Regions from separate parts of the Paraglaciecola sp. QJM3NY_14 genome, predicted to be linked through region 1. Evidence: predicted binding sites of a transcription regulator. Region 1 holds the regulator's gene; the other holds the start of a gene.

Evidence for each region. Region 1 encodes FliA, which starts transcription of late flagellar genes. Its sites were predicted from a motif close to CTAAAGNTNNNNNNNNNNNNGCCGATA; they were not measured.
Region 2: pomA (flagellar motor protein PomA) is a predicted target of FliA. The motif match lies at 3,804-3,830, and genes of this name have one in related genera.

The regions. Positions count from the first base shown of each region.
Region 1 is NZ_CM149664.1:3,583,516-3,599,116, forward strand. Features, by position in the region: gene metH (methionine synthase) at 1-73, opposite strand, end outside; gene AC0VYA_RS15305 (homocysteine S-methyltransferase family protein) at 162-1,214, opposite strand; gene metA (homoserine O-succinyltransferase MetA) at 1,253-2,179, opposite strand; gene AC0VYA_RS15315 (DUF2802 domain-containing protein) at 2,493-2,897, opposite strand; gene AC0VYA_RS15320 (chemotaxis protein CheW) at 2,934-3,428, opposite strand; gene AC0VYA_RS15325 (chemotaxis protein CheW) at 3,452-4,315, opposite strand; gene AC0VYA_RS15330 (ParA family protein) at 4,312-5,091, opposite strand; gene AC0VYA_RS15335 (protein-glutamate methylesterase/protein-glutamine glutaminase) at 5,160-6,299, opposite strand; gene AC0VYA_RS15340 (chemotaxis protein CheA) at 6,324-8,588, opposite strand; gene AC0VYA_RS15345 (protein phosphatase CheZ) at 8,601-9,344, opposite strand; gene cheY (chemotaxis response regulator CheY) at 9,376-9,759, opposite strand; gene AC0VYA_RS15355 (RNA polymerase sigma factor FliA) at 9,807-10,535, opposite strand; gene AC0VYA_RS15360 (MinD/ParA family protein) at 10,532-11,398, opposite strand; gene flhF (flagellar biosynthesis protein FlhF) at 11,395-12,726, opposite strand; gene flhA (flagellar biosynthesis protein FlhA) at 12,761-14,863, opposite strand; gene flhB (flagellar biosynthesis protein FlhB) at 14,985-15,601, opposite strand, start outside.
Region 2 is NZ_CM149664.1:1,494,817-1,510,417, forward strand. Features, by position in the region: gene AC0VYA_RS06340 (YaiI/YqxD family protein) at 37-480, shown strand; gene dxs (1-deoxy-D-xylulose-5-phosphate synthase) at 565-2,430, opposite strand; gene ispA ((2E,6E)-farnesyl diphosphate synthase) at 2,476-3,366, opposite strand; gene xseB (exodeoxyribonuclease VII small subunit) at 3,366-3,617, opposite strand; gene pomA (flagellar motor protein PomA) at 3,955-4,719, shown strand; gene AC0VYA_RS06365 (flagellar motor protein MotB) at 4,723-5,640, shown strand; gene AC0VYA_RS06370 (DUF3833 domain-containing protein) at 5,761-6,318, opposite strand; gene AC0VYA_RS06375 (chalcone isomerase family protein) at 6,327-6,851, opposite strand; gene AC0VYA_RS06380 (class I SAM-dependent methyltransferase) at 6,855-8,108, opposite strand; gene AC0VYA_RS06385 (DUF1365 domain-containing protein) at 8,110-8,838, opposite strand; gene AC0VYA_RS06390 (NAD(P)/FAD-dependent oxidoreductase) at 8,838-10,109, opposite strand; gene AC0VYA_RS06395 (SDR family NAD(P)-dependent oxidoreductase) at 10,126-10,842, opposite strand; gene AC0VYA_RS06400 (nuclear transport factor 2 family protein) at 10,839-11,261, opposite strand; gene AC0VYA_RS06405 (LON peptidase substrate-binding domain-containing protein) at 11,424-11,990, shown strand; gene AC0VYA_RS06410 (sigma-70 family RNA polymerase sigma factor) at 12,046-12,660, shown strand; gene AC0VYA_RS06415 (ChrR family anti-sigma-E factor) at 12,653-13,324, shown strand; gene AC0VYA_RS06420 (outer membrane protein assembly factor BamD) at 13,404-14,168, opposite strand; gene rluD (23S rRNA pseudouridine(1911/1915/1917) synthase RluD) at 14,344-15,327, shown strand; gene pgeF (peptidoglycan editing factor PgeF) at 15,334-15,601, shown strand, end outside.

The sequences.
Region 1 (15,601 bases):
GTTTAAACATGGCGGATCCGGTGACGTTAGTACGTTCGCCAACATTGATAAAAGATGCACTTGCTTGGGTCATAGGTTACTCAATTTACTTAATTTCATTCACTTGCCATTTCACTAAGCCAAAACTCGTCATGGCTCAATACCACTGCTTCAATCCGTATTTAGTGTACAAAGGGCTCAAGCCCAGAAAGACGTAGTTTAATTTCATGTTTTGGGATGACGCGCGGGGCAACGTCTTTAACCACGTTGGCGATAGCGGCGATGTGCTCTGGAGTAGAACCGCAACATCCTCCCACGATATTGACGAGGCCTGATTGCGCCCACTCGCGAATATGCTCAGCCATTTCATCACTTTCAAGGTCATACTCGCCAAATTCATTAGGTAGACCGGCGTTGGGGTGAGCGGATACCAAACATTCCGCCACAGTAGATACTTCATCAACATACTGACGCAACAAATCTGGCCCCAAAGCACAATTAAGACCAAACGAGAAAGGATTTGTATGACGCATTGAATAATAGAAAGCTTCTGCGGTTTGCCCAGATAAAGTTCGACCTGAGGCGTCAGTGATCGTGCCTGAAATCATTATTGGTAACGTTTTGCCTAATGACTCAAAAACGGTGTCTACGGCGAATAAAGCTGCTTTTGCATTTAACGTATCAAAGATGGTTTCCACCATAATCAAATCGGCGCCCCCCTCTATTAAGCCATTCGTCGCTTCTACATATGCTTCAACGAGCTCGTCAAATGTGACATTTCGCTCCCCTGGGTCGTTCACATTAGGTGATATTGATGCAGTGCGACTTGTTGGGCCTAACACTCCGGCCACAAAACGCGGTTTGTCAGGTGTCAGCGCTGTGAATTTATCAGCGGCTTTGCGGGCCAATTTAGCCGATTCTATATTTATCTCTTTGGCCAATGACTGCATGTTGTAATCAGACATGGATATTGTGGTGGCGTTAAAGGTGTTTGTCTCGATGATATCCGCACCTGCGGCTAGGTATGCACAATGAATATCAAAAATGGCGTCAGGCTGGGTAAGCGTTAATAAGTCATTATTGCCCTTAACATCACTATGCCAGTCGGCGAATCTTTCACCACGATAGTCATCTTCTTGAAAGTCATACGCTTGGATCATAGTGCCCATTGCGCCATCTAAAACGAGGATCCGTGATCGTGCGGCGTCTAGTAATGCTTGTTCTGAGGTTACCATTGACACATTTTTTCCTTTAAAACTGATAATAAATAGGTCTAATCTTTGTTCGACAATGATGCTAAATCATAAGGCGTATTCTGATACACGTAATAGTTTAACCAATTGGTAAACAGCAAACTACCGTGCGCTCGCCAAGTGACTAAAGGCCCTTGTGCCGGGTCATCATCAGGATAGTAATTTTCTGGCATGTTGGGGGTTAATCCCGCTTTTAGGTCACGCTTGTATTCTTGATCCAACGAATCAGGATCGTATTCAGGGTGTCCTGTGACGAAGACCAATCGTTTGTCGTCTGAGGCGACTATATAAGCCCCCGTCTTTTCTGAACTAGCTAACACACTAAGTCCTTCAACCGACTCGTAGTCTGCTACGCTTATTTCACCATAACGCGAATGAGGGGCATGAAATACGGGGTCAAAGCCGCGCATTAGTTCGTTATGTTCATCCTTCACTTGATGAGCAAATATCCCACTGAGTTTTTCGTCACGCAACCTACGGTTTTTACCGTGGAAGTGATATAAGGCAGCGTGTGCAGCCCAGCATGAAAACAAAGTGGATTGCACATGGCGCTGAGCCCATTCCAACACCACTTTCATTTTTTGCCAATATTTTACGTCGTCATAATCCAACAATGCCAAAGGCGCACCAGTGACAATCAATCCGTCGTATTGCTTATCCGCCACATCGTCAAAGTTTTGATAGAACGCCTTCATATGAGATTCAGGGGTGTTCTTTGGCGCTTGATTGTCGATGCGTATCAAGTCCACATTGATTTGTAACGGCGTATTGGATAAAAGACGCAAGAACTGCACTTCTGTTTCCATCTTGTTGGGCATTAAATTCAAGATACCGACTTCCAACGGACGAATGTCCTGCATAGCAGCACGATCGGTATCCATCACAAAAATATTCTCACTATTTAGAATGCTTTGTGCAGGTAATTCTGTCGGAATTCGAATAGGCATAGTGGCTCCAAGATGTGTTTAGATAGGTTAAATCTGGAGCAAAACGCCGTAAATGTCAACATCTTTACGTCTAGACGTCTAAACGTAAAAACTGCTTAAGTTCGAAGGAGCATAACCAAGTGCTCCTGTGTTTATCATTTCAACATTTTATGGAGAGACAATCTGTGTTGCGAGATAATTAAATCGATGCACTAGGTGATTAAGAAGAGAATAACCGTGGAAAAAAGCAAGTTAACGCCAAGCAAAAACCGCAAACTTTACCTTAGGGGTAATACGATATGAGCACCTGCAGCGTAACTTGCTCAGTGGAATTTTAGCGTTTGTGTAGATTGTAGATTAGTTCAGCTTCAGCTTTTGGCATATCACATTCGTGCATCAAATCATCAACTGAGTAACCACTGGCCACCAATTTAGCCGCTTGTTGGTACAGGCGACTTTGGGGATCCTGACTAGCGAGTTGCTCTTGTTGGCTAGCGGTTTGTCTTACCGTAGCAACCAGTGCTTTTATTTTGTCTCCCATGCCAATGCTGCCCACGCGCACTTCCTGCAACTCTTGTTGGTTAGCAAGCAATTGCTCTTGTAGTTCGCTCAACGATTCTTGTTGCCACTCATTCTGACGCTGCAATAAAGCAATACGTTTCGCCAAAACGGCGAAAGCACCGATAAATAATAAAATGGCGACCACAATAACCACGTAAATCAGATGGCTTATTTCCACAATTGCGTCCAAATCAGTTAATAACGAAACAGAGCATTAAATATTGGTTAACTCTTCCCACTCTTCATCACTTAAGAGTTTATTCAGATCGACTAAAATAAGTAACTCACCTTCTCGATTGCTCACACCTTGAATAAATTTGGCACTTTCTTCTGTACCTACATTAGGCGCGCTGTCTATTTCTGATGAGCGCAAATAAACAACCTCAGCAACACTGTCTACTAAAATGCCCACTACTTGTTCGTCAGACTCAATAATGACGATACGTGTGTTGTCCGTTAAATCTGTTGGCTCCAAGCCAAAGCGCGCACGAGTATCGATAACCGTTACCACATTACCTCGTAAGTTTATGATACCTAATACGTAATCTGGAGCGCCAGGAACAGGGGCAATCTCGGTGTGACGTAATACTTCTTGAACCTGCATAACATTGATGCCATAGGTTTCTTCCCCTAGCTTATATGTTACCCACTGCAAGACTTCATCGTTTCGATCAGATGGTACGTTATTTGATGTTTTGTCATCACTCATTTTTAATACTCCAGCAGCAATTGCTAGTTGTCTTTACTATTCATACCCTGCTGCAAAAGTGAAATTAATTGCTTCACGTTTACCAAGGCACACATCTTTTTCTTTACCATACCGCTAAGCCAAGTGCGCTTTCCGTCAAACTTGCGCCACTTAACATCTTCAGCTTGTAAGGTGATGGTGTCAATAATACGCTCACACGCCAAACCCCAACCGCTGCTATCTAGCATGATAAGATATTGATTTTTAGCTGAATCCGCCAGCTTTTCATTACATTTTTCAGGCATAACCCACATTGCAGTGTCGACAACTTTCATTTTTTCATCACGATGAAGCATCACCCCTTTAAACCAGTTCGGTTTACCAAAAATAGGCGTAACATCAGCTAACTGGTGGATCCCGCCAAGCTCAGTCAGTGGCAGTGCCAGAGACAACCCGGCCACTTCGAATATAAGTACTTGAAATACTTCATGATAAATACCTGTATCTTTAGCTACAGGGTTATCCGCGTTTTGGCTTTGCTTATTAACGGCACTGTCAGTATCTACCGTGTTGACCGTCACGCTCTCGTGTTGTTCGTGGCTGGGAAGTTCGGCGTCCTTTAGACTGTGTTCAAATACTTCATCGCTAGCAGGTTGCTCGTCGATACGTTTAGCCAGCACGTTATCGCTATCAATTTTTGCAGGCTCAAGCACAACTTCACTGGAGACTGAACTAGTCAGTTCTGTATGCAACACTGAGGCAGAGTCGAGCAACTGACTGACATGCTGCAACGACGCGTTTTGCTCAATCTCTTCGGTGAGTGGCCCATCTTGCTCGACATCTTCGATAAGTAAGGAAGACAAATATTCTTCCATAACGCTTTTTTTGCCTGGCGGTTTAGCATTCATTTCGCAGCCCCTAACAAACGTAAATGACGCAACAAACTTGTGTACGCTACCACACCTCGTGCTTTAGGCGCGTGAATTGAAGGTAACGCGTGGTTTGAACTGGCGTCTCTAAACTTAGTATCGATAGGAATTAATCCCTGCCAAACGTTATCACCATGGGTTTCTCGTAATGTGTGATAGGCGCCTATTGCCGCTTTTACGCGTTTATCAAACATGGTCGGCACTATGGTATAGCGAAACTCCTTACGTAATGACTGCTGCATAATGTGCAACGAGCCAAGCATTCGCTCTAACCCCTTGAGCGCTAAAAATTCGGTTTGAACTGGAATAATCACTCGGGTAGACGCAGCCAACGCATTGACCATGAGTACACCTAACACAGGCGGGCAATCAATTAACGCGTACTCGAACTCATCTTCGATCAACCCGAGCGCTTTTTTAAGGGTTAACCCCATGCCACTTTGATTCCCTAGCTTGCGATCTAATGTGGCTAGCGCCATGCTAGCAGGCAAGATGAACAGCGAGTCAAGTTTAGTTGGGCATAAGCAATCTAAAACAGCGTCTTTGTCTAAAGGCCCTTCGTGAATAAAGATATCGTATAAACTGCGTGATAATTCGTCAGAATCAATACCAAAATAGTAACTTAAGGACGCATGGGGATCGGTATCGATTAGGACGACCTTTGCTCCACGCTGCGCAAGCAAACCACCTAGGGTGACTGTTGTCGTAGTTTTACCGACGCCCCCTTTTTGGTTTGCTACTGTCCATACTTTCACGATAAATACCTTTCAGTCGCCTGCTGTTTTTTTAACTCTCTATCGAAAGTGTCAAAATACGTCAGTTTCTACGCCATCTCTTTTAAAATATGGCTTTCAAACGCATCTATAGAAAACTCTTTTTCAGCGATACCTGCATTCATTACAGCTTGTGGCATGCCATATACTACTGAGCTTAGCTCATCCTGCACCCAAATTTTTGCACCTTTACTTTTTAGCTTACTGGCGCCAAGTTTTCCGTCAGAGCCCATCCCTGTGAGTATGACCCCTAACACATCGCCTTGATATACATGCGCAATTGACGCAAACGTAATATCAACGCAGGGCTTATACAGTATATCGGCACTGTCTGGTGCATCATAAATTCGAAAAGAAACACGTTGACTATCGCCCTGAACGGTCATTTGACGACCTCCAGGCGCTAAATACGCGACGCCTGCTTTAACTTCTTCACCGTTCATCGCTTCTTTTACAGTCAATTGCGACAACTGATTCAGTCGCTCTGCAAATGCCTTAGTAAAGGAGCCCGGCATGTGTTGCACAATAAAGATAGGATAAGGAAAATTCTTTGGGACAGCTGTGAGCACTTTTTGTAGAGCAACCGGCCCGCCTGTGGACGTGCCAATCGCTAAGCAGCGATACTTTTTACCCGACGGAATACCACTGGACGAAGAATGATAAAGTGGTGCTCCCAACGGAACACTACTGGTCGCTTGCACTGAGCGTTTAGCAGGATTTCGACTAACCGGCTTATTAAACAAAATCGCTTTAGGAGGGGCCACACGCACAGAAGCGGGGCGCAGTCCGTGTTGCTTTCTACACAAGCTTTTGACCCGAGATTGCAAAAGCGCAACGGCATCTTGACGATTTGCCGCGATATCTTCGAACTTCTTGGGTAAGAAGTCCATTGCGCCTGCGTCCAGTGCGTCCAAGGTGGCTTTAGCACCTTGAAGTGTCAATGAAGAAAACATAATGATGGGGACGGGTTTACGGGCCATTATTCTTTTGACGGCAGTGATCCCATCCATGATAGGCATCTCCACGTCCATAGTCACTACATCAGGATTAAGCGTAGCGACCATCTCAATTGCTTCTTGACCATTTCTGGCCTCACCTATGACTTGTAAACTGGGGTCTTGCTCTAGAATTTCTTTTACACGGCGCCTAAAAAAAATCGAATCATCAACAACTAATATCTTGTATGCCATGTGTATTTTGTAAAAACCTCGTGTTTAACGCGCTTGTCGAATGGCATCGGCTTTTTTCTTAGCATAATGCTTTAGTAGGCCTGGAACATCTAGGATCAATGCAATCCCACCATCACTGGTAATCGTTGCGCCAGCCATGCCAGGAGTACCTTGTAGCAATTCATCTAATGGCTTAATCACCACTTCTTCTTGACCGATGAGCGCATCAACCACAAAACCGAGTTGCTGGGTACCAATTTGCACGACAACAACGTGTCCTTTGGCGCGATCTAGCGGGATTGGCTTAGCATTTTTGCGTACTAACCACTCGCGTAAATAGAATAATGGGATCGCTTTGGAACGAACGATTTTTGTTAATTGGCCATCAACTGTATTAGTTTTACTCATATCCATGTTGATAATTTCATTTACCGAGCCTAATGGCAGTGCGAAGGTTTGATCGCCAACCACTATCATAAGAGTCGGTAATATTGCCAAAGTCAGTGGCACTTTAATTTCTAGCGTGGTGCCTTTGCCCAGCACAGAATCGATATTGACCGTACCATTTAGCTGGTTAATTTTGGTTTTCACCACGTCCATACCAACGCCACGGCCTGACACTTCGGATATTTCAGTTTTGGTCGAGAACCCCGGAGCGAAAATTAAATTAAATGCTTCTTCATCTGTCATTCGAGCCGCGGCATCAGCATCTAATACGCCTCGAGAAATAGCTATTTCTTTAAGCTTATCAGGGTCCATGCCTTTACCGTCATCGACTATGCTCAGCAAAATATGATCACCTTCTTGAGAAGCTGATAGCTTTACCGTACCTAAAGATGGCTTGCCCGCTGCGACCCGATCCGCTGGCATTTCTATACCATGATCCACTGAATTTCGTACTAGATGCACCAGAGGATCAGCAAGGGCCTCGACTAAATTTTTGTCTAAATCTGTTTCTTCACCCTCTAGTTCAAGGGTAATTTCTTTCTTCAAGGTGCGCGCTAAGTCACGCACTACTCGAGGAAAACGCCCAAACACTTTTTTGATGGGCTGCATGCGCGTTTTCATCACGGCGCCTTGCAAATCGCCGGTGACCACGTCTAAATTAGCAATCGCTTTTGACATACTTTCGTCGTTGACGGATAAACCTAAACTAAGCAACCTGTTACGCACTAATACCAACTCACCTACCATATTCATGATTTGGTCTAAGCGCTTAGTATCCACCCTAACCGTCGTTTCCGGCTGTGGTGCTGCGGGACGCTTTTCCTCACGCTTAGAAACAGCCGACTTGTCCGCCGCCCCAGGGCTTTTGGCAGGTATATTGGCTTGGCTAGAGGCAATGCTGGGCACACTCGACTTAGTGTCGTTACTTTTATCAGTGGCTTTTTCACTTGCGGATTGCGACGGCGTGTTATCAGATACTGCAGACTTTACTGGAGTGTTTGGCGCTTTACTTGTTTCTCCGTTAGCTTCTTTTTTGGTAACAGGCCCTTGCCCTTTACCATGGAGCTGATCGAGTAACGCTTCGAATTCATCATCACTGATATCTTCTGATTCAGAATTTGGGCTTGCTACGGGCGCGTTAGTCGATTCAGAGGGAGCGTCTTGAGAGCCGCCAAACTGCCCTTCTCCATGAAGCTGATCGAGTAACGCTTCAAACTCATCGTCACTAATATCGTCACCATCACTACTCATATCAGCGCCACTGGAAGACTCTGTGGATTGTGGCGGCTTATTTGATGGTGATTGCGATGCTCCTCCAACGGGATTACCTTCACCGTGAAGTTCATCAAGCAAGGCCTCAAACTCGGATTCGTCAAAGTCATCCGAATTTGTTTTAGGCTGAGATGCCGCTTCACTGGGCGCCTCGATTGCTGGCGTTTCGATAATTGGAGGCGCAGCAACTTGGTCTTGCGCCTCTGGCTTACTCAGGCGATGCAATGTATCTAATAACGATTGCTCTGCTGCTACCAAGGGTTTGTTCGATTTTACATCTTCAAACATGGCGACGACTTCGTCGGTTGCTTGAAGAATAATATCCATTAACTCCGGCGTTAATGAACGTTGGCCATTACGCATGACATCGAATACGTTTTCAGCGCCGTGACAAATATCGACTAATTCGGTTAACGAAAGAAAGCCCGCGCCACCTTTAACCGTATGGTAGCCTCTGAAAATCGCATTCAGTAAATCCGAATCTTGCGGATTATTTTCCAACTCAACCAGCTGTTCTTGAAGCTGCTCTAGTATTTCACCCGCTTCTACTAAAAAATCCTGAAGGATCTCCTCGTCAACATCAAACCCCATATTGTAACGCCTCTAAAATCCTAAACTTGACAGTAAATCATCAACATCATCTTGATTAGATGCGACGTCATCACGGTTAGCTGCATCGAGAATTGGGCCTTCCGCTTTAACACTATCGGCTTGTTTATCAGATATATGAGGAATTTCCGTTGACTCTGATCCACCGAACATCGTTAACATATGCACTAGGCTGTCTTCTACTTCTTTAACTAGTTCAATGACCCGGCGAATAATTTGCCCTGTGATGTCCTGATAGCCTTGAGCTAGTAGCATCTCGGTTAATAATGCGTTTAATTTTCCAGACTCGTCCTTCCCCTCTTCTAAAAACGTGTCGAGGCGTCTGCACAGGGCATTGAATTCGCCCAGCTCTAACTGACGATTAAAAAGCTTCTTCCACTCAGGAATGATTTCGTTCATTTCAGAATTGAGCTTTTCGGCAATGGGCATGCAATCATCGACTAAGTCCATCGTGCGATTCGCGGCTTGCTCAGTGGTTTCAATAACATACGTGAGCCGCGTTTTAGCGTCAGGGATCTCTTCATTCGCTAAATTAGCAATACGTTCATCGAGTTGAAAGTTATTCAAAGAATCATGAAGTTGGCGAGTTAATTTACCCACCTCTTCGAACAGTTCGACAGAATTGGTGTCATTGACACTATCGAGAAGCTGCTGAGCGCCTTGATTATTACCACTTTCAAGTAAAGCGACTAATTGCTTTGCATCTTCTAGCTTCATGGGGGCTGGATGTGAGGTCATAAGGCCTTCCTTATCGTTGAGAAAAGCCTGACTAACCTAAGCGTTCAAATATCTTGGCCAACTTCTCTTTAAGGGTCGCAGCAGTAAATGGTTTGATAACATACCCATTAACACCAGCCTGCGCCGCCGCTACAATTTGTTCTTTTTTGGCTTCTGCCGTTACCATTAACACTGGTGTGTGTTTAAGGTTTTCATCAGCACGGATCGCCCGCAATAAATCAATTCCTTGCATGCCTGGCATGTTCCAGTCAGTCACTACAAAATCAAAATCACCTTGTTGAAGCATAGGCAATGCGGTACTGCCATCATCCGCTTCTTGAATATTAGTAAAACCTAGATCTTTCAATAGGTTCTTGATAATGCGACGCATTGTCGAGAAATCATCAACAACCAAAATTTTCATATTCTTATCCAAAACTTTCTCCGCTCGAGGCAAAATCAAAACATTTATATGTTATTTGTTTATTCTTCAATACGCCAAGTCTGCATTTTACTTTTTAGTTTTAGCATAGCTTGGCTGTGTATTTGGCTAACACGTGATTCACTCACGTCTAGAACTTCACCTATTTCACGTAGATTCAATTCTTCGTCATAGTACAATGATAATACAATTGCTTCACGCTCAGGTAAGGTTGTAATGGCATGGGCTAAGGCTTTTTGAAAAGAGCCTTGGAGCAAATCTTCAAACGGAGTATCAGAGCCTTTAGTTTGCTCTGTTGTCACCACATCTTCCGATACCCCTAAATCTTCCATGCCAATAATTTTACCTGCATTCACTTCACCGAGCATTTGGTGATATTGCTCAATGCTCACTTCAAGTTTTTTGGCTATATCTACATCTCTGGCGTCACGGCCTGTCTCACGCTCAACTTTATTAATGGCATCCGTTATCGCACGGCCATTTTTATGCACAGAGCGTGGTGTCCAATCACCTTTTCGAATCTCGTCAAGCATAGAGCCGCGAATTCGAATCCCTGCAAAGGTCTCAAAACTCGCACCTTTGGTGCCATCGAAGTTACGAGACGCTTCAAGTAAACCAATCATACCGGCTTGAATGAGATCGTCGACCAATACGCTGGCGGGTAAGCGGGCAATAAGATGATGAGCAATGCGCTTTACCAATGGAGCATGACGCTCCACCAGTGCATTTCTGTCATCTAACTGCTGATACGCAGCGGCTTTACTGTTCACCGAATATCGCCCACGGCTTTTTTGGCCACCAACTGCTCTAGGAAGAACTCTAAATGCCCTCCTGGCTGAGAAGGCACTGGCCAACCTGCTGCCTGTTGAGCTAGCTTTTTAATAGCGATAGCCGCTGGCGAAGTTGGATATGCTTCAACAATCGCTTTTTGCTTACGAACCGACTTACGAATATTTTCATCAAACGGTACTGTGGCGACTAGTTCTAAGGCCACGTCTAAAAAGCGGTCGGTGACTTTTGTTAACTTATTGAACAACTCTTGTCCTTCTCGCATATTACGCACCATGTTGGCGACAATTTTAAAACGAAAAACACCGTGCTCTTTATTCAAAATTTTGATCAATGCATAGGCATCTGTGAGGGATGTGGGTTCATCACACACTACCACTAAGATATCTTGTGAGGCACGTGAGAAGCTTAAAACCATATCAGAAATACCCGCCGCAGTATCAACGATTAATACGTCAATCTGCGAGCGCAGCTCACTGAATGCTCTAATTAAGCCTGCATGTTCGGTTGGAGTGAGTTCAGTCATTGACTGACTGCCAGAGGTTGCTGGCGCAATTTTAATCCCGTGGGGACCTTCAACAAGGACTTCGTCTAGAGTGCATTCCCCTGACAATACATGTGAAAGGTTTTTCACGACACGTAAGCCAAGTAACACATCCACGTTGGCTAAGCCTAAATCTGCGTCTAATACCATGACTCTCTTACCCTGCTGGGCCATAGAGATCGCGGTATTTAACGTGACGTTGGTTTTACCCACGCCGCCCTTACCACCGGTAACGGCGATCACTTTAATTAATCGAGATTGATTCATTCTTCTTAAGCTACTCGCTTGGTCCTCAATCATACTGCCACTGCTGCGTTATTTAGTGAGTTACCACTAGTATGAATTAATACGTGCTTTTTATAAAGCTTAGCGGCGCTGGTTATTAAAAATTTTGCATCTGCCACTTTCAAGTCTTCCGGAACCTTTTGGCCATCGGTAATAAAGCTCACGGACAATTTGTGCTCGATGGCCGCACTAATTGCCTCTCCAAGACTGTAGCATTCATCTATTTTGGTGAAAATACAACCCTGTAAAGAAATCTGTTTGTAAGCAGCAATGGTTTGCTGCATAACTTGATATTGACTGTTGGCTTGCATGACCAAATAACTGCTGATATTCGCCGTTGTACTCTGCTTCAACGTTTCTAACTGCTTGATCAGTCTAACATCTCTTTGCCCAAACCCTGCAGTATCAATAAGTATAAGTCGCTTATTCCTAAACTGGAATAACAGATCTGATAACTCTTCAGCGTTCTGCGCTTTTTTCACCGAGCAACCAATAATTCTGGCATAGGTAGAAATTTGCTCGTAAGCAGCGATTCGATAGCTGTCAATGGTGATCAAGCCGACGTTTTGAGCACCGTATTTTTGCGCAGCTTGTGCGGCAAGTTTTGCCACAGTCGTTGTCTTCCCCGTCCCAGTAGGGCCCATTAAAACTGCGATGCCGCCTTTGGTCAGTAAATTACTTTCTTCAGTTTGTATGCGATTAGCCAGCAGTTTTAATAAAAACAACCAAGCTTGACGCTCATCAGTATCTGCCGGGGTATAAGAAACCACTTCATTGGCCAGTGCTTCACTGATACCCATCTTTTGTAACTTGTTGGTTAAATAGCCGTGTAAAGGATGGTTTCGTCCTTTGTCTTGTTGCAAAAGACCAGCCACTTGGAACTGAAGCACATTACGTAAAGAGGCTAGCTCTTGACGCATTTCATTTAATGCGTCTTGCTGATGCGGTACGTTGGGTACTTCTGGTTGCGCCTGCGTTTGGCGTTGCGGCTGACTTGTTACATTTTGAGGCCTTGCAGGCTGCGCAACAGGCTGACTCACTTGATGAGCTGACTCTTTTGCTTGAATTTGTTTTTCAAGCAATGCTCTAAGACTATCCGGTCCGCTGTCACCGATGATTTCACTGAGGGTAGGAGTGGATTCTGCTTTGGGCTTCGGTGCAGAAGCCAAACTGGACTCGGCGCGCTTAGGGCTTGCAGCTGGCTCTTTGTCATATGCAGCGACAATTTCCACGCCATTGCTTAGCTTTTTATTAGACATGATGACTGCGTCATCGCCCAACTCGTCTTTGACTTGTTTCAAAGCTTCGCGCATGTCTTTGCCATAAAAGCGTCTAATTTTCACAATTTACCCCTTGCTACTTGCATCTGGTGACGGACTATTGACCCACCGCACTGACTATTTTAATTTGTTTGTCATCTGGAATTTCTTGATATGACAACACATGCAAACCTTGTACTGCGTGTTTCAAGAACCTTGATAACACGGGGCGCAACATACCTGAAGTAAGTAACACGGCAGGTTCGCCCGCTAATTCTTGCTGTTGAGAAGCATCATTTAGTGACTTTTGTAAACGTTCAGCTAAACCAGGTTCTATTCCTGCGCCATCTCCTCCACCGGCTTGTAATGACTGGTGCAACATCTGTTCCAACTCTGGCGCCAAAGTTATGACTGGTAACTCAGCTTGTCCGCCGTTGATCTCTTGAATAATTAGGCGCTTAAGCGAGATACGCAGCGCCGACACTAATACATCAGGATCTTGACTCTTAGGTCCATACTCACACAAGGTTTGTACAATGGTGCGTAAATCACGGATAGGCACGCCTTCGTACAATAGCGTTTGCAGCACTTTAACCACGGTACTAAGTGACAAAATATCAGGCACTAAACCTTCGACTAATTTAGGGCTTTGCTTGGCAAGCATGTCCAGCAATTGCTGAACCTCTTCATGACCAAGTAGTTGATAGGCATTATTAGTCAGAAGTTGACTTAGGTGAGTCGCGACAACCGTGGCGCTATCCACAACGGTATAACCTAACGTTTGTGCATGCTCACGTTGGTTCGAGCGGATCCAAACGGCATCTAAGCCAAATGCAGGATCTTTTGTAACGGTTCCATCTAATTTGCCAAATACCTGACCTGGGTTAATCGCCAGTTCGTCGTCGTGGCTGATTTCGGCTTCGCCAACAGAGACCCCCAACATGGATATGGTGTAATTGTTAGGACTTAAATCTAAATTATCGCGAATATGAACTGGGGGAATAAGAAAGCCAAGCTCTTGAGACAATTTCTTACGAACCCCTTTAATACGTGTCAATAACTCGCCGCCTTGTGATTTATCTACCAGCGGGATCAAGCGGTAACCTACTTCTAAACCAATGGTGTCAACGTGTTGTACGTCATCCCAACCTAGTTCTTTAATTTCAGCAGGTTTTGGTGTGCCACGTTCTTTTTCAGGCGCCAATACTTCCGGCTGTGAGGCCAATTTCTTTTCGCTCCAGTGCTGGTAATAAGCATATCCGCCCACTAACGCACTAAACCCCAAGAAAGCCACATGCGGCATGCCCGGCACTATACCCATGACAAACAAAATACCACTGGTGATGTATAACGCTTGGCGATTACCTAATTGACGAGTGAGTTCTTGTCCCATTTCTTGGGAGTCGTTTTCACGAGTGACGATTATCGCTGTCGCTACAGACAACAATAACGAAGGAATTTGTGCAACTAGGCCATCACCTATGGTTAGCAATGTATAAATCTCGACGGCCTGCCCGAAGGCTAAGTCGTGTTGAAAAATGCCAATGAATAAACCGCCCACTATGTTGATCAACATAATGAATAACCCTGCAACCGCATCCCCTTTTACGAATTTAGACGCACCGTCCATTGAGCCATAGAAGTCGGCTTCACTGGTCACTTCAAACCGGCGTTTACGGGCTTCATCTTGGTCGATAAAACCTGCGTTTAAATCTGCATCAATGGCCATTTGCTTACCTGGCATTGCATCTAACGTAAAGCGTGCGCTCACTTCTGAGATACGTCCAGCACCTGCGGTCACCACTTTAAAGTTAATAATCAACAGAATGGCAAATACCACAATACCCACAGCGTAGTTACCACCAATAACCACTTCGCCAAATGCTTGGATCACTTTCCCCGCCGCATCACCGCCTTCGTGCCCTTCCAGCAAAACAATCCGTGTTGATGCCACATTCAAGGCTAAGCGCAGTACAGTGGCAATTAGCAGAACGAGTGGGAAAATTCCGAAGTCGACGGGCTTCTTAGTGAAAACAGACACTAAGATAATGACCAGTGATAAAGCAATATTAAAGCTAAACAGCACGTCGAGAAGAAACGCTGGCATGGGTAAAATAACCATTCCCATGATGGCCAACAATACAAGAGGCGCACCAAGTCCAGACATAACAGACTGAAATTGATTTTTGTCGAAACGATTAAGATAAGCTGTTAGTTGCATAGCGCGTATTTTTTGACACCTGACGGACGTTTTACTTCATAAAGCAACTACCGCGCCAAATGAGGTAAAACACCCCTACGCCATGCATTAATCTTTAGTCTAACCGCAGGCTGGTGAGACTTTAGCGCCTCAATTCGTAAGGGATAGGAAGGTTTGTGGGTACTGACTTAGGACGTTTTCCCTTGCCATTTTTGTAGGCTTTTAGTTGAAAGACATAAGCCAAAATTTGCGCCACGGCCATGAATAGCTTAGCCGGGATCTCAGACTCCACTTCAGTAGAGTAATAAATTGCTCGAGCCAACATGGGCGATGCGACAATAGGCACTTCATGTGCGTCGGCTATTTTACGTATATGCATCGCCATTTCATCGACCCCTTTGGCAACGAGCACGGGTGCTCGGGTGCCTTGTTGGTCATATTTCAAGGCGATGGAATAATGCGTCGGGTTCGTTACCACCACATCGGCCGTAGGTACTTCTTGCATCATACGGTTTGCAGCAGCTTGAAATTGTAATCGACGAATACGGTTTTTAACCTGTGGGTCACCTTCAGCGTTTTTGTTTTCGTCTTTCACTTCCTGTTTCGACATTTTCATTTCTTTGTTGTGCTTGTAACTTTGATACGGCACATCAAACGCCGCGATAGGAATAAGTGCGCAGCACATCATGAGAAATGCCCATGATATTAAGTCCATCGCATGAAATAAGTTTTGTGGATACAGCTCTAAATCAAGGTGTA
Region 2 (15,601 bases), 2.1 Mb from region 1:
TGATTCTTTGTTGTTTGTTAATCGAAAAGGTACTCCATGAAAATCTGGGTTGATGCGGACGCATGTCCCGTTCTTGTGAAACAAATCTTGTTCAAAGCGGCGCAGCGCACTCAGGTTGAAATGACCTTGGTGGCAAACCAACACATTCCTGTACCGCCTGATAAAAACATTACCAGTATTCAGGTACAAAGTGGCTTTGACGTGGCTGATGATTATATTGTTGAGCAATGCGTAGCGAACGACTTGGTGATCACCGCCGACATACCGCTTGCCGCCGAGGTCATTGCTAAGGGCGCTCATGCGCTCAACCCACGTGGTGAGCTTTACACCAAAGAAAGTATCGGTAGCATATTGAACATTCGTGACTTCATGGACACCATGCGTAGCAGCGGCGTTCAAACAGGTGGTCCTGGCGCTTATGGCAACAAAGAGAAACAAGCGTTTGCTAATAATCTAGATAGGTTACTGGCTCAGCGATAGGTTTGTGGGTGGCTAATACCAAGGCCGCTTTTAGCTTTACTGAGTAGCAATAAAGCGGCTTAATAGATTGGGAATAGAGGGCTTTTACTGGGCCAAGAAAGTGTGTGCTTTAGCGATTATACCCGCGTCATCCATTCCAATTTCAGCATACATCTCAGTTTGGGTGCCCTGCATTATAAACTCATCAGGCAAACCGATTTGCAGTAAGCGACTGGTGTGCACTGTGCTCAGTAGGTATTCAGCCACCGCGCCGCCAGCACCACCTGTGGTAGCGCCATCTTCAAGGGTAATAAGCAGTTCATGATCTTTGGCTACATTGGCCACCGCTTCAGTATCCAAGGGCTTGACGAAGCGCATATCAAGCACAGTGGCATTGAGTACTTCAGCGGCTTTTTCTGCATAAGGCAGTAATACGCCAAAATTCAATATAGCGACTTTTTCGCCTTGGCGTATGGTTCTGCTTTTACCGATTTCCAATGCTTGCATGGTGTTATCGGGCTTAACACCTGTGCCTGAACCTCTTGGGTATCTGACTGCAGCCGGTTTGTTCAGCTTGTGTCCTGTGTATAGCATTTGGCGACATTCATTTTCATCCGCAGGTACCATGATAACCATGTTCGGAATACAGCGTAAAAATGGGATATCGAATGCGCCTTGGTGCGTTGGCCCGTCAGCACCGACTAAACCTGCGCGGTCAATAGCGAACAACACGGGTAAGTTTTGCAAAGCCACATCGTGGATCAGCTGATCGTAGGCGCGCTGCAAAAACGTTGAGTAAATAGCCACTACGGCATTTTGGCCTTCTTTGGCAAGGCCCGCAGCGAATGTCACTGCGTGTTGCTCGGCAATGGCGACGTCAAAATATTGTGCTGGGAATTTTTGTGAAAACTCGACCATACCTGAGCCTTCGCGCATGGCAGGGGTAACAGCCATTAAATTAGGATCTTGTTGTGCCATGTCACACAACCAACGGCCAAAAATGTTTGAAAACGTTGGATCGCTCGGCGCAGCCTTAGGCAAACCATCAGCAGATGGGTTGAATTTAGGCACGGCATGAAATTTAATCGGGTCTTTCTCGGCTAGCTCATAGCCTTTACCTTTTTTGGTGACCACGTGAAGAATTTGCGCCCCTTTGATGTTGCGCATGTTTTTCAATGTGTCGACCACACCGTTTACATCGTGACCATCAATCGGCCCAATGTAATTAAACCCTAATTCTTCGAAGATGGTGCCTGGTACTACCATGCCTTTGATATGTTCTTCGGCTCGGCTGGCGAACTCTTTGATAGGCGGAACGCTGCTGAGGAGTTTCTTGCCGCCGTCACGAATAGAGTTAAAGAAGTTACCTGTAAGTAAACGGGCTAGGTGACTGTTTAATGCCCCCACATTCTCTGAAATTGACATCTCGTTATCATTTAAAATAACCAGCATGTCTTTATCGATGTCACCGCCATGATTTAGCGCTTCAAATGCCATACCTGCGGTCATTGCGCCATCACCGATAACGGCAACGACCTTTCTACCCAATGCTTCTTTTTCTGCAGCAACGGCCATACCTACTGCAGCGCTGATGGAGGTAGATGAGTGACCTACGGCAAAGGTATCGTACTCACTTTCGTTCGGCCAAGGGAAAGGGTGCAAACCGTTCTTTTGGCGAATGGTAGGCATACGATCACGACGGCCTGTCAAAATCTTATGGGGATAAGCTTGATGGCCCACATCCCAGATAAGGCGGTCGAACGGGGTGTTATAAACATAATGCAGGGCGACGGTTAATTCGACTGTGCCCAACCCAGAGGCAAAATGACCACTACTTTGGCTTACGCTGGTTAACAAATATTGACGTAATTCTTTGGCGACTTGCTTTAGTTTATCTTGAGGAAGCTCTCGCAATTGCTCGGGCGTGTCCGCTAAAGCCAGAAGCGGGTAGTGGGCTAAATCCAGGGTCATGAGGTACGTTTCTACTATTATTATTGGATGATGTATCGTTCGTAATCAATGATTACGATGAATGACGAAATCGGTAAATGATTTCAACACCTGTGTATTGTAAGGTAAAGCGTCCAAAGCTTGAAGCGCTTCTTGATGAAGTTGAGCGAGATAGCCCTGAGCACCTTCTAAACCAAGCAGTGCAGGATAGGTACTTTTATTCTGCTCTTGGTCTGAACCTTGGGGTTTACCTAAGGTTTGTGAATCACCGACCACATCCAAAATATCGTCCTGCACCTGAAACGCCAAACCAATGGTGGACGCATATTGCTGCAATAGCGATTTGCTTTCATCGCTAACTGACGGGCACAACACGGATGCCATTTTTACCGCTGCAGTGATAAGCGCCCCGGTTTTTTTGCTATGCAGCAACTCCAGTTGTGTTTGAGTGATCAGCTTATTGGTGGACGCTAAATCAATTCCTTGTCCGCCACACATGCCGTCGTAACCAGATGCTTGACCTAAAATACGCACCAATTCGATACGTTGTGCATTGGCAAAATCTGATAATGGGTAATTGACGATGATCTCAAAGGCCAAAGTTTGCAGGGCATCGCCGGCTAAAATAGCGTTGGCTTCATCAAACTGAATGTGACACGTGGGGTGCCCGCGGCGTAAATCGTCGTCGTCCATCGCAGGCAAATCATCGTGTACCAAGGAATAAGCATGGATGCATTCTAATGCGAGGGCGGGTGCATCAAGATCAGACTGTTCAATCCCTAAAGCTTCGCCGACAGCATACACTAAAAAAGGTCGCATGCGTTTTCCGCCCATTAGCAAGGCGTACTGCATGGCATTTTTTAACGTTGGGGCATGGTCACCAAGGTTGCCAATCTGCGCTTGTAGTAAGGCGTCAACGTGTTGATGCACACGCTTCTGTTGAGTCTCAAATGTCATTAGTCTTGGGTATTGTTGGGGGCGAAGTCAGCCAGTGGAGCTTGCTCGTCTTGACCCATTAAGATCTGAACTTTCTGTTCGGCTTGTTTAAGTTTGTTTTGACTATGGCGGGCTAATTGAATGCCTCGCTCAAAGCGCCCTAAAGCGTCTTCTAAACTTAGCTCACCTTCTTCCATTTGATTGACTATGCTATCGAGCTCTTGCATTGATTCTTCAAAGCTTAAGTTTTCGGTTTTTTTGCGACTGGTCATAGGTTTTGCTTCTTTTATATCTTGCTCTTTTGCGAGTTGAGCGCACCTTACCTGAGGGGTAAATAGTGGTCAAACCTTTTTCATGGCGCATAGGGCCAACGTACAAAAGATTGTTCCGAGATAGAATCATTATCTTACGACGAATGCGTTAATTTGGATTTCTTTAGGCAGGTTTATAGCTAAGTACTATAGATTATTTTAACTTTGTCGATAAAATGATTAACCAAGTCAACAACCTAAATGCACCTCCTGCGAATTTTCGCTTTTTAAAGCAGGCGTTTTTAGAGCTGGGCCATTTGATATTTCGCGTAACACACTTTTTTGATGGGAGTACAATGTGGATTTAGCAACCCTTATAGGCATGATTGGCGCAATCGGCTTCGTGATCATGGCCATGGTGCTGGGCGGTGATTTGGGGATGTTCTTTAACGTTCCATCCATTTTGATTGTGGTCTGCGGTAGTCTTTTTGTCGTTTTATCTCAATTCACCCTTGGGCAATTCTTTGGTGCGGGTAAAGTGGCCGGTAAAGCCTTTATGTTCAAAATCGAATCGCCTGAGTCTCAGATTGAAAAAATCGTTGAAATGGCGGATGCCGCGCGTAAAGGCGGATTTTTAGCGCTAGAAGAAGCACAAATAGAAAACGAATTTATGCAAAAAGGCGTTGATATGCTGGTTGACGGTCACGACGTCGACGTTGTGCGCGCGACTATGGCCAAAGACATATCTATGACCACAGAGCGGCATGAATTCGGTGCTACTATCTTTAAAGGGATGGGGGATGTTGCTCCCGCCATGGGGATGATTGGTACGCTGATTGGTTTGGTTGCCATGCTGTCAAACATGGATGATCCTAAGTCCATTGGACCAGCAATGGCGGTTGCGCTATTAACAACGCTTTATGGCGCGGTGTTAGCGAACGTTGTGTGTTTGCCTATTGCTGAGAAGCTAGGTAACAGAGCAGTGGAAGAGAAACTAAACCAGAGCTTAATCCTCGATGGCATAATTGGCATAGCCGACGGCCAGAACCCTCGTGTTATTGAAGGTATTTTGAAAAATTATCTTGCAGCCAGTAAGCGCGGTAGCGCGACAGAAGACGCATAACTGATGGAAGACGAATGCCCTAAATGCCCCCCCGCCGGATTACCCGCGTGGATGGGGACATTCGCGGATTTGATGTCACTGTTGATGTGCTTCTTCGTGTTATTGCTGTCGTTTTCAGAAATGGATGTACTGAAGTTCAAACAGATCGCGGGCTCGATGAAGTTTGCGTTTGGCGTTCAAAATAAAATTGAAGTCAAAGATATTCCCAAAGGCACCAGTGTTATCGCCATGGAATTCAGACCGGGTCGACCCGATCCTACCCCTATTGAAACCATTCAGCAGCAAACCATAGAAATGACTCAGCAAATGTTGGAGTTTCAAGCGGGTAATGAAGATTCCGCTGGTGGGCGTCAAAAACAACGCGGTGAACAAAAAGGCGGGGCTGCCCAGCAAACGGCGAGTGAACAATCCAGTGCCAAAACCACAGCGAGTCAAGAAGAAGCCAATAAGCAAATGAAGAAGGTGGCGCAGCAGCTTGAGAAGGAAATTCTTGATGGTGCCATCGAGATGGAGTCACTTGGGCAACAACTGATCATCCGTATTCGAGAGAACGGCTCTTTCTCAGCGGGCTCAGCTTTCTTGCAGCCGCAGTTTAAGCCTATCCTGCGCAAAATTGGAACCTTGTTGGCTGATATGCCTGGGGATATTGAGATATCCGGTCATAGTGACAGTTTGGTTATTTCTAACGAGCTGTATCGTTCTAACTGGGATTTATCAGCTCAGCGCGCAGTTGCGGTAGCTGAGGAGCTACGTAAAGCCCCAGGGTTTGATGAGGGGCGCATGGCGGTCATTGGTAAAGCGGACACCGCCCCATTGTTAGGTGAAGACGATGCTCAAGCAAGAAGCCGCAATCGCCGCGTGGAAATTGCGATTAAACAGGGTAAGGCGAAAGAATCAGAGCCTATCTCGGTCGTAGAATAAGCGGTATTGACCTAAGCGGAGGCAGTAGAGTAGGGCTAGCTTAGTCTATAAATTCAAATCTAAAAAGCGGCACTTCAAATTTGCGCCGCTTTTTTGTTTATTCTAATTCTCGGTATTAATTTACATTTGTGATTCACAAGAGGGAATACGTGCGCTCTTGTCAAAGAAGATAGAGAATTCTGCCACGGTCACGCCAAACTTTTTCATATACGAACGATTCATCACGCGCTGGTCGTCGAGAGCGTACATCCAATCATCAATGGCAAAATCATACTCGGTGCCATCAATGGGCACGGTCAAAGTGTACTGCCAATTAAACGCGCTACCTTGGGATGAGCCAGACGCCTGACCCACAACGTCACCGGCAGTGCCCGTCACTGTTTGGTCTTGCGCGACATTTACCTTCCAAATACGGGTCTGGCGGGTACCGTCGTTAAAGAAAAATGACTCGTGAAGTTGCCCTTTGTTACCTTGCCAAGTGGCGACGATGTCAACGCAGAATCTGCGAGTTAGCTTTCCTGAATAGTCTTGCACAATTCCCCAAGCTGTTATTTCACCATCAAAATAGTTTTTGAGTGAAAATGTGGGCCTAGTGTCACGATAATCATCGATAGAGGCACTGCAGCCTGCAAGCAGAGCTACTACGGCGGTTAATGCCAATGTTTTTAATATCGTCATATACGTTCCTATTGTGACTGGCCTATTAATTTATTACGCAGTTTCGGGTAACTGGCTTTTTTATCTAGCCAGATGCGCAAAAAATTGACGCCAAAGGTGCGATCATCAATACGCCCAATTTCTTCTTGGTTAAAATAGAAGACGCCACCATCAGTGTGGTTTAAGACAAACAACAGCTCATCGTTTTCCTGAATATCAGGCCATATTGCCGTAAGTTGTGTAAGCCATGGCTGGTAGATTGCTTCGCCTAACCCTAGCTTGTTCCATTCATCGGCAGTGGCTTCTACCAGTTCATCTGCCTCAATATCCCGCAAATACTGAATATTTAGGGCGAGAGGACTCTGACTTTCTTGCGTCAGGTCATCACTGGTAAACGTGCCGTCATCACTGTAGAGCGTTGATTGGTATATATCCCAAAATACGACCGACAACTTAGCGCTGCCTACAGGTTTGAGTGCATCGATGGGCGACGCACTTAAGCTCAAAGGCAACAGCAACGCGCTTATAAGTGTATATGTGAGCAACTTTTTCATCGTTTATCGACTAAGTTGTGCATTGTAAGCGGGCTTGCTCAGCACTAGCTGCACCGTACTAATGGTGCGCTCAAGAAAACCGCCTTCGCAATAACTAAAGTAATAGCGCCACATGTTGCCAAAGCGTTCGTCGTAGCCGTCTTTTGCTAGCGCTTCGATATTATCGTTAAACGCTTGATGCCAATGTTGTAAGGTTCTCGCGTAGTCCAGACCGATGTCATGCAGATCGCGGATCATCATATCGGTATGTTTTTTCAGATGTTGATTGATTAAAAGCTGTGAGGGTAAAAAACCGCCGGGGAAAATATGCTTTTGAATAAAATCAACACTCTTAGCGTAACTGTTCAAGCGTTGGTCACTGATGGTGATCGCTTGCAACAGCATAATGCCGTCTTTTTTGAGCAAGTTTGAGCACTGCTGAAAGAAAGTGGGTAAGTACTCTTTGCCTACTGCTTCAATCATTTCAATGGAGACCAGTTTGTCGTATTGGCCTTCAAGCAAGCGATAGTCTTTTTTCAGCAATGTAATATGCTGCTCTAGATTTTCCCGAGCCACCCATTGTTCGGCAAACTGATATTGCTCCTCTGAAATAGTGGTCGTGGTCACTTTGCAACCGTAGTGTTTGGCTGCATACACAGCTAGACCACCCCAGCCGGTACCAATTTCAAGAAGGTGATCGTCTTCGGTCAGCTGTAACTTTTCACAAATTGTTTTTAGTTTATGTTGTTGCGCCTGATGTAAGTCAGCATCTTGATGAGGATAGATTGCCGAGGAGTACATCATGGTTTGATCTAAGAAGCGTGTATAAAGCTTGTTGCCTAGATCGTAATGGTCAGCGATGTTTTTCTTCGCCTGGCTGGTGGAATTGCGCCTTGCAAGGTGGCTTAACTTTCTAAGGGGAAGGGCAAGCCATTCCATTTTACCTTCCCAGCGGTCAAGCATAGGCAGGTTTCGGGCAAATATGCGAATAACGTTGGTCAAATTGGGAGTCGTCCACATACCATCCGTGTAGGTTTCCCCTGAAGCAACGCTGCCACCAAAAAGCAAATGGCGATAAGCGCGTAAATCGATAAAGTTTATCTCAGCGTGCAAGTCAGAACCCTTTTCACCGAATACATCGACGAGCACACCATTTTCTTTTATCACCATTTCGCCTTCCGGCAGGCTAGCAAATATTTTCAACATGATTTGGCGGCTAATTTTGTCTTGCCAAGAGAGAGAATCCACCGCTTGGAGTGTCTGTTCGCTGTTAACCATATTACTTCTTACCTTGTGTTGCGTGAGCGTAAAACGGCACACGTTTTATAAATAGTTTTAGTGCCTGCCAATAAATACCAACGACGGTTCTTATGGCCATATGGGGTATTGATACTAATACGCGGAAGAGGGATTTTGAGTTCAATTCAATCCGCGTTAAATTTAACCCCGTGTCTAAATGAGTAATATCTTTCACGCATTTCAAGGTCAAGTTAAGTTTTTGATTTGGTTGCATAACCGACCATCGATATTGCATGTCCAATGGGTTAAAAGGGGAAACGTGAAACGCTTTTTGTGAATTTCTCTGGTCGTGTAAATCCACCAAATAATGATGCCGCTCATTCCAAGGGGTATTGCTGACTTCAGCTAACATATGGCTATATGTGCCGTCAGGTTGACGTAAGTAGTAAAAATTAACTGGGCTGAAATACAATCCAAACGTGCGCACTTGACCAAGAAAATAGACGTCGCCTTGCAGCGGTTTTTCGGCTAATTCAGACATGCGTTCCAGCACACTGTCTTGTAATGTGGTGTTGTTGTCGCCTAAGTAATCTTCTCGTTTAAAACGTTGCGGCGCCCAGCGAGAGGCGGAAAAAAAACGCACGTCCTTTTCGACTTTTTCTATCTCATCGAGCTTTAACCACATAAGAAAAATATCGTAATTAAAGGCATGCTTTTTGGGATAATGCCGGGCATGAAACACCCGGCCCTTGTAAATAGCGCTTTGCATTACAGACTTTCACCAAAGTGCTGGCATACGTCTAACGCACTCAGCACGCCATCTTCATGAAAGCCGTTGTACCAGTAGGCGCCACAGAAGTGTAGGCCGTCAACACCTGTTATTTCTTTGCGTCTGGATTGAGCAGCTATTGCTGCATTATCGAATTGGGGGTGAGCGTATTGGTACACGCCTAGTATTTTGTCATCTGCGATTGAGTCTCGGTCGTTCAACGTCACACAAAATGTTGTATCAGTACGCAAACATTGCAGTATATTCATATTGTAGGTCAGCACGGCGGGGGATTGATGAGCGTGTTTTTCATCGGCAATGGCGTAATTCCAACTGGCCCATGCCAGTTTACGTTTGGGCAAAACGCTTTCATCAGTATGCAATATGACCTCATTGGGAATGTACTTTATGGCGCCTAAAATGCTCTTCACCGAAGCATGCTGCACAATACTGGTATTGTCTAATAGGCGAAGCGCCTGATCACTGTGGCAAGCAAAAATAACATCATCAAAGTATTCACTGCCTTTAGAGCTGGTCAGCTCATAGCCTTGTGCTGTTTTGGTCACAGAGGTGACGGGAGTATTCAATATTATTTTATTTGTGAAGCCTCTGGTCAGGGGACCAATATACTCCCTTGAACCGCCGATTAACGTGCGCCATTGAGGGCGATCCGTCACATTCAATAGGCCATGATTACTGAAAAATCGTAGAAAAAACTTGAATGGAAATGCTTTTATATCTTCGACACTAGTGGACCAAATCGCAGCGCACATGGGCAGTATGTAATTATAAATAAACGCGTCGCTAAAATGCTGTTCCGTCAAAAAACCAAACAAGCTCTGGTCAGCGGAGATGCCATCCAAATCTTGTGCTTTACATAATTTATTAAAGCGCAAAATATCGCGTACTATACGCCAAAAAAAGGGGCGGAAAATGTTACGTCGTTGGGCAAACAAGCTGTTGATGGTATTGCCGTTATACTCAAGATTCTGCGCTGGATTTTTGACACTGAAACTCATCTCGGTGGGTTGGCTTTTCACGTTGAGTGAATCCATCAACTTGATGAAATTCGGATAGGTCCAATCGTTATATACAATAAAGCCGGTATCGATAGCATATTCTCGGCCATTAACGGTGACATCCTTAGTGGCCGTGTGTCCGCCAATATAATCGTTGGCTTCAAACACGGTGATATCGTGATTATTATTTAATAAGTAGCCGCAGGTCAAACCTGAAATACCGCTGCCGATAATGGCAATTCGTTTAGACATCTTGGTTCGTTTCCTTTTAATTATTTTTCATTTTTTTGCTTAAGGCGACTTTCAGTGAGCTTGGTAAGCGGGAAAGAAAACGCAGTAATAAACCGAACATTGTGGGGAAATAGACACTGGCAGATTGACGCTCTATGCCTTTTAGCAAGCTTTTTGCTGCTTCATGTACGGAAATCTTCATCGGCATATCAAAGTCATTCTTGTCTGTTAACGGGGTTTCTACAAAGCCGGGGGAGATACTTTGCACGACAACGCCTTTGTCCGCTAAATCCACTTCCATGGTTTTAGTCAAATAATGCAGTGCCGCTTTACTGGCACCATATGCCTGACTTTGTGTAAACGGCAGGAATCTGGCCATGCTGTCTACTAATACAAGTTGTGAGCCAGTGCTTAATTTTGGAAGCAGGGCGTCAATACAGTGGACAACGCCAAAAAAATTGGCTTCGAATACACGTTTAAACATATCTGGGTCGAATGAATCTAAATCGACGTATTCACATACCCCCGCATTTAACACATAAATGTCGGCGCTGATCGCCTCTAATTTGAGCTTCGTTTGCTGCCTGTCAGTGACATCAAATTGTAATGTGGTCACAGCTCGAACGCCCTCAAATGTTTTTAGTTTATCGGCATTTCTGCCACAGGCTATGACGTCATATCCACTTTGGGCGGCGTGCTTTACTAAAGCTTCGCCTATTCCTGACGTGGCGCCGGTAATCAGTATACGTTTCATGATGCGAGTCGCTTTTTGAGATATTTAATCACTGTGCCTAACAGCGGCACTTGTTCGTAGAGCATACTGCCCAAATCGTAATAATCTCGCTGGTAGCAAATTTTTTGTTCCTTCACTATCAGCTGGCTGATACCTTCAACGCTGATAAGCTTACCTGCCTTTAATTTAGGGTGTCTAAAATGCATTTTCCAGTTCACAAACACAGTTGAGTCAGCTTCTTTTATCTGTGAAATATCAAAGGTACACTCATTGACATCTGCTAATAATTGCTCGAAATAACGATGAACAGCAGCAAAACCCTTATGTTCGGTGACAGGGTCAACGAACACCACATCATCGCTGTATATGTTTTTAAGCTCACTGAGTGATTGGGTGTCTAGTGATTTATAAAAATTGACAAAAAGCGTTACTACTTCCATCTGTTATGCTCTTCAAAAGTATAAATATTGTTAGCGATATTATAGTAACGCGATAGACGCGTTTTAGATCACTCGTATAGCGCCGTGTTACAAGAGCGATCCTAATTTCAACTCAGACGTACTATTGCTATCAACCACAAAAAATCGTTGTTTACAGTGAATATGATAACTCTACCTTTATTTCCTTTATCAGCACACGTTCTACCCCAAGGACGTATGGATTTGCGCATTTTCGAACCACGTTATGTGCGTATGGTCAAAAATGCCTGCGCCACACAAACTGGTTTTGGAATATGCATGTTAAACGCAAAGGGTGACAAAGACCGAAATGAGCATATTCACCCTGTAGGCACGCATGTAACTGTCGTTGACTTTGATATGCTTAGTGATGGTTTGTTAGGTATAACCGTTGAGGGTGACCGGTGTTTCAATATCGAAAAAGTGACCACTGAGGAAGACGGCTTGCATGTAGGGCAGTGCAGTTGGTCACCAATTTGGCAACCTGAGCCAGAAGCGAATGTTGCGCTAGTTAAGCAACGTTTGATGGATGTATTTAACAAGTATCCGGAAATCCAAGAGTTGTATCCTGAGCCTCTTTTTAATGATCCCATGTGGGTCATCTACCGTTGGCTAGAATTACTGCCAGTATCAGCAGAACAGAAACAACATTTTATTCAGCAAAGGGACTATGTCAAAACGATCGATTATTTGACACAATTAGTGAAATGATCTTTTTCGCATCACAGCCAGTATAAAGACTATTATTAAATACCGGTGGAAAGTGATGCTAGTCGGAATCCCTTTGGAATCAAAACATTCACATGCTGTTGTACCAAAAGATTGTGCGGATGAAATGTCATCGTATCTTGTGTTGGTAGGGCAGTCTCGTTGCAAACGCTCTTTCGCAGAGATATTTAATTATTTCGCGCCACGTCTTCGCTCGTATGCCCTAAAACAAATGGGTAATGAGGCTTTAGCTATGGAATTGGTGCAAGACACCATGTCGAATGTGTGGCAGAAATCTCACTTATTCAATGCCGAAAAAGGTGCTCCCTCCACTTGGATTTTCACTATTGCACGTAATATCCGCTTCGACATGTTGCGCAAACAGCGTAACCGTAAAGAAGATATCTGCGCTGACGATCTATGGCCAGTGCTTTGCGAGCAAACCGCTGATGTAAACGAAGTCTCATTAGATGAGCAAATAACACTTCAGCAGCTCGGGGTTATATTCGAAGACCTGCCGAAAAAGCAACGCGAAGTGATTGAAGCAATTTATATTGAAGGTAAATCTCAGCAAGAAGTCGCTGACCAATTTGACATCCCTTTGGGGACGGTCAAATCCAGAACCCGTCTTGCTTTGCAGCGATTGAAAGAGATGTTAAAAGATAATGATTAATTTTCACCCAGATTTGGCGCATCTTCGCGCTTTCGCTGAAGGAACGTGCCCAACAAATTTAGCTTTGATGATATCCGCCCACGTAGATATGTGCCCTCGCTGCCAAGCAATAACCATGCAGGCACAAGAAGAGGCGGGACTTGAGGTTTTTCCAACCAACCTAGAAGCGGTCGAACCACAACCTGATTTTAACGATATGATGTTGCAAATAATGCAAACTCCCAACGTTGAAGCTCCGGTTCTTCAGCCCGTTAATAACATGCTTGAGTTGGATGGAAAGCACTTTGCCCTGCCAAGAGCGCTTGCTCGATACACCCATAAAACGGGTAATTGGTCACGGCTTGTGGGTAAGCTATGGCAGGCGCCGGTTGATTTAGGCCAGGACGGACAAGCTAACTTCATCTACATGGAAAAGGGCGGCAAAGTACCAGAGCATACTCACAAGGGAACCGAATTTACGTTAGTGATTGATGGTCAATTTAGTGATGGATTAGCTGATTACGATTGCGGAGACTTCACGATCATGGATAGTACCAAGAAGCATATGCCGTTTTCAGAAGCTGACGAGGGATGTTTGGTATTTACTATGGTGGACAAGCCGTTACATTTTACGTCAGGCTTAGCCCGTCTTTTGAATCCGTTCAGTCAATTATTTTTCAAATAAAGTTGGCCTGATTTACCCAATAACAGACAATAAAAAACGCGCTCATGGCGCGTTTTTTTTTGTGAAATTTACCGGATTGTTAGCTAATGAAGCTGCTATCAGGGTAGTTCAACTTAAGTGTTTTCATGACGTTATTTTTCAATTCGTCTAACTTAAGTTGGTCGTAACACTCCACCATAATCTCTAGTGCTTCTTGTACATGATCTGTATCAGGGTAGTACTCTAAAACATAGCGCCCGCGGTTGGCTGCAGCAACAAACGCTTCACGGCGCATATAAAAGCGTGCAATAGCAATTTCATATTTTGCTAAGCGACTTTTGATATGCAACATACGTTTTTGTGCATCAGCGGCATATTTGCTGTCAGGGTATTTCTCGATTAAACGCCTGAAATCTTCGAAAGCTTCACGAGACTTACTTGGATCGCGATCTGAGCGGTCTATACCGACCAATTCTTGGAATAGGTTTTTATCGGATTCCATGTTGGTTAATCCACGCATATAAATAGCGTAATCAACGTCAGCATGGTTTGGGTTCAAGCGAGTGAAACGGTCGATAGTTGATATCGCTTCATTTACTTTACCTGACTTGTAATATGCATAAATCAAGTCCAACTGAACCTGATTGGATAAAGGACCAAAGGGGTATCTGGAATCTAATGCGCTGAGTGTTGCAGTCGCGGCATTGAAGTTACCAATTGCCATTTTTTCTTTCGCATCTTCATACAAAGACTGAGCACTACGGTTGTTGACTACGACTTCTTCTTCATCTGGAGAGGACGAACAGCCACCTAGTGCGATGATCGCAGCGGCTAGAAAAATCTTGGGTAACGATAACTTTCTCATCATATTTGTCTTATTTGCTCTTATTTATGCTTGCGATAAGCGTTCGCCGATTCATTGCTGGCAAAAATCCGTTAGAATAGGGTTTTACCGAACCGATAACAACTGCATATTCTAACCCAGCGTATTGGGCTATGCACATATAAATCGTCCGAAACACTACTAGGGTCTCCTTTGCATGTCTACCAGCTATGAAAAAATACAACTACAGGCCGTGGTGCCGCAAACGTTATTAGGTAAACGTTTGGATCAAGCTTTGGCTGAAATGTTCCCTGATTATTCGCGATCTCGTATAAAAGATTGGATTTTGGCGGATCAAGTTGCCGTTGATGGTCAGATAGTGAACAAGCCAAGAGAAAAATTGCTTGGTGAAGAGTTAATTGAAATTGATGCGAGTATCGAGATACAAGAGCGTCACAGCGCACAAGAAATTGAGCTAAACATTGTTTACGAAGATGAGCATATTTTAGTCATAAACAAACCAACCAATTTGGTTGTTCATCCGGGGGCGGGCAACGCGAGTGGCACTATTTTAAATGCATTGCTAAGCCACGTGCCTGAGATTGCGAGTGTGCCCCGCGCTGGTATCGTCCATCGATTAGATAAAGACACCACGGGTTTGATGGTGGTAGCCAAAACGATACCAGCACAAACACATTTAGTTGAAAAGCTGCAAGCGCGTGAAATCAGCCGCGAGTATGAAGCTGTCGTATACGGTAACTTGATTGCTGGTGGCAGTGTTGATGAGCCTATCGGTCGTCATCCGACTAAGCGCACCAGCATGGCAGTAGTGCAATCTGGTAAGCCAGCGTTAACCCATTATCGGGTTAAACATAAGTACCGGGCGCATACGCATTTACGCTTAAAACTAGAATCGGGTCGTACCCATCAAATACGCGTGCATATGGCACATTTACGTCACCCTTTGGTGGGCGACCAAGCTTACGGTGGTCGTCCTCGATTACCAAAAGCGGCAAGCGAATTGATGATAGAAACGATTCGTGGCTTTAAGCGCCAAGCTTTACACGCCATCCAGTTAGAGCTTGAACATCCAATCACAGGAGAGTGGATGTCTTTTCAAGCGCCGTTGCCCGACGATTTTGTCAACTTGTTGGACGTGTTAAAAGAAGACACGGCACAAAATCCGGATGATCTTGTTTAACACATCATGGCACTAGATCTGATTATCCCTCAGTGGCCCGCACCACATAATGTGCGGGCTTTCTCAACGACGCGTACAGGTGGCTTGAGCGAAGCTCCATACGACTCACTCAATGTGGGAGCACATGTAGGAGACGATCTATCCACTGTGGAGGGGAATCGCGCGTTACTGCCAAAGCATCAACATATAAAATGGTTGAATCAGGTTCATGGCAATGCATGCGTTTCAGTTGACGCCAGCAGCGAACAAAATCAAAGCGTTGATGCCAGTACGA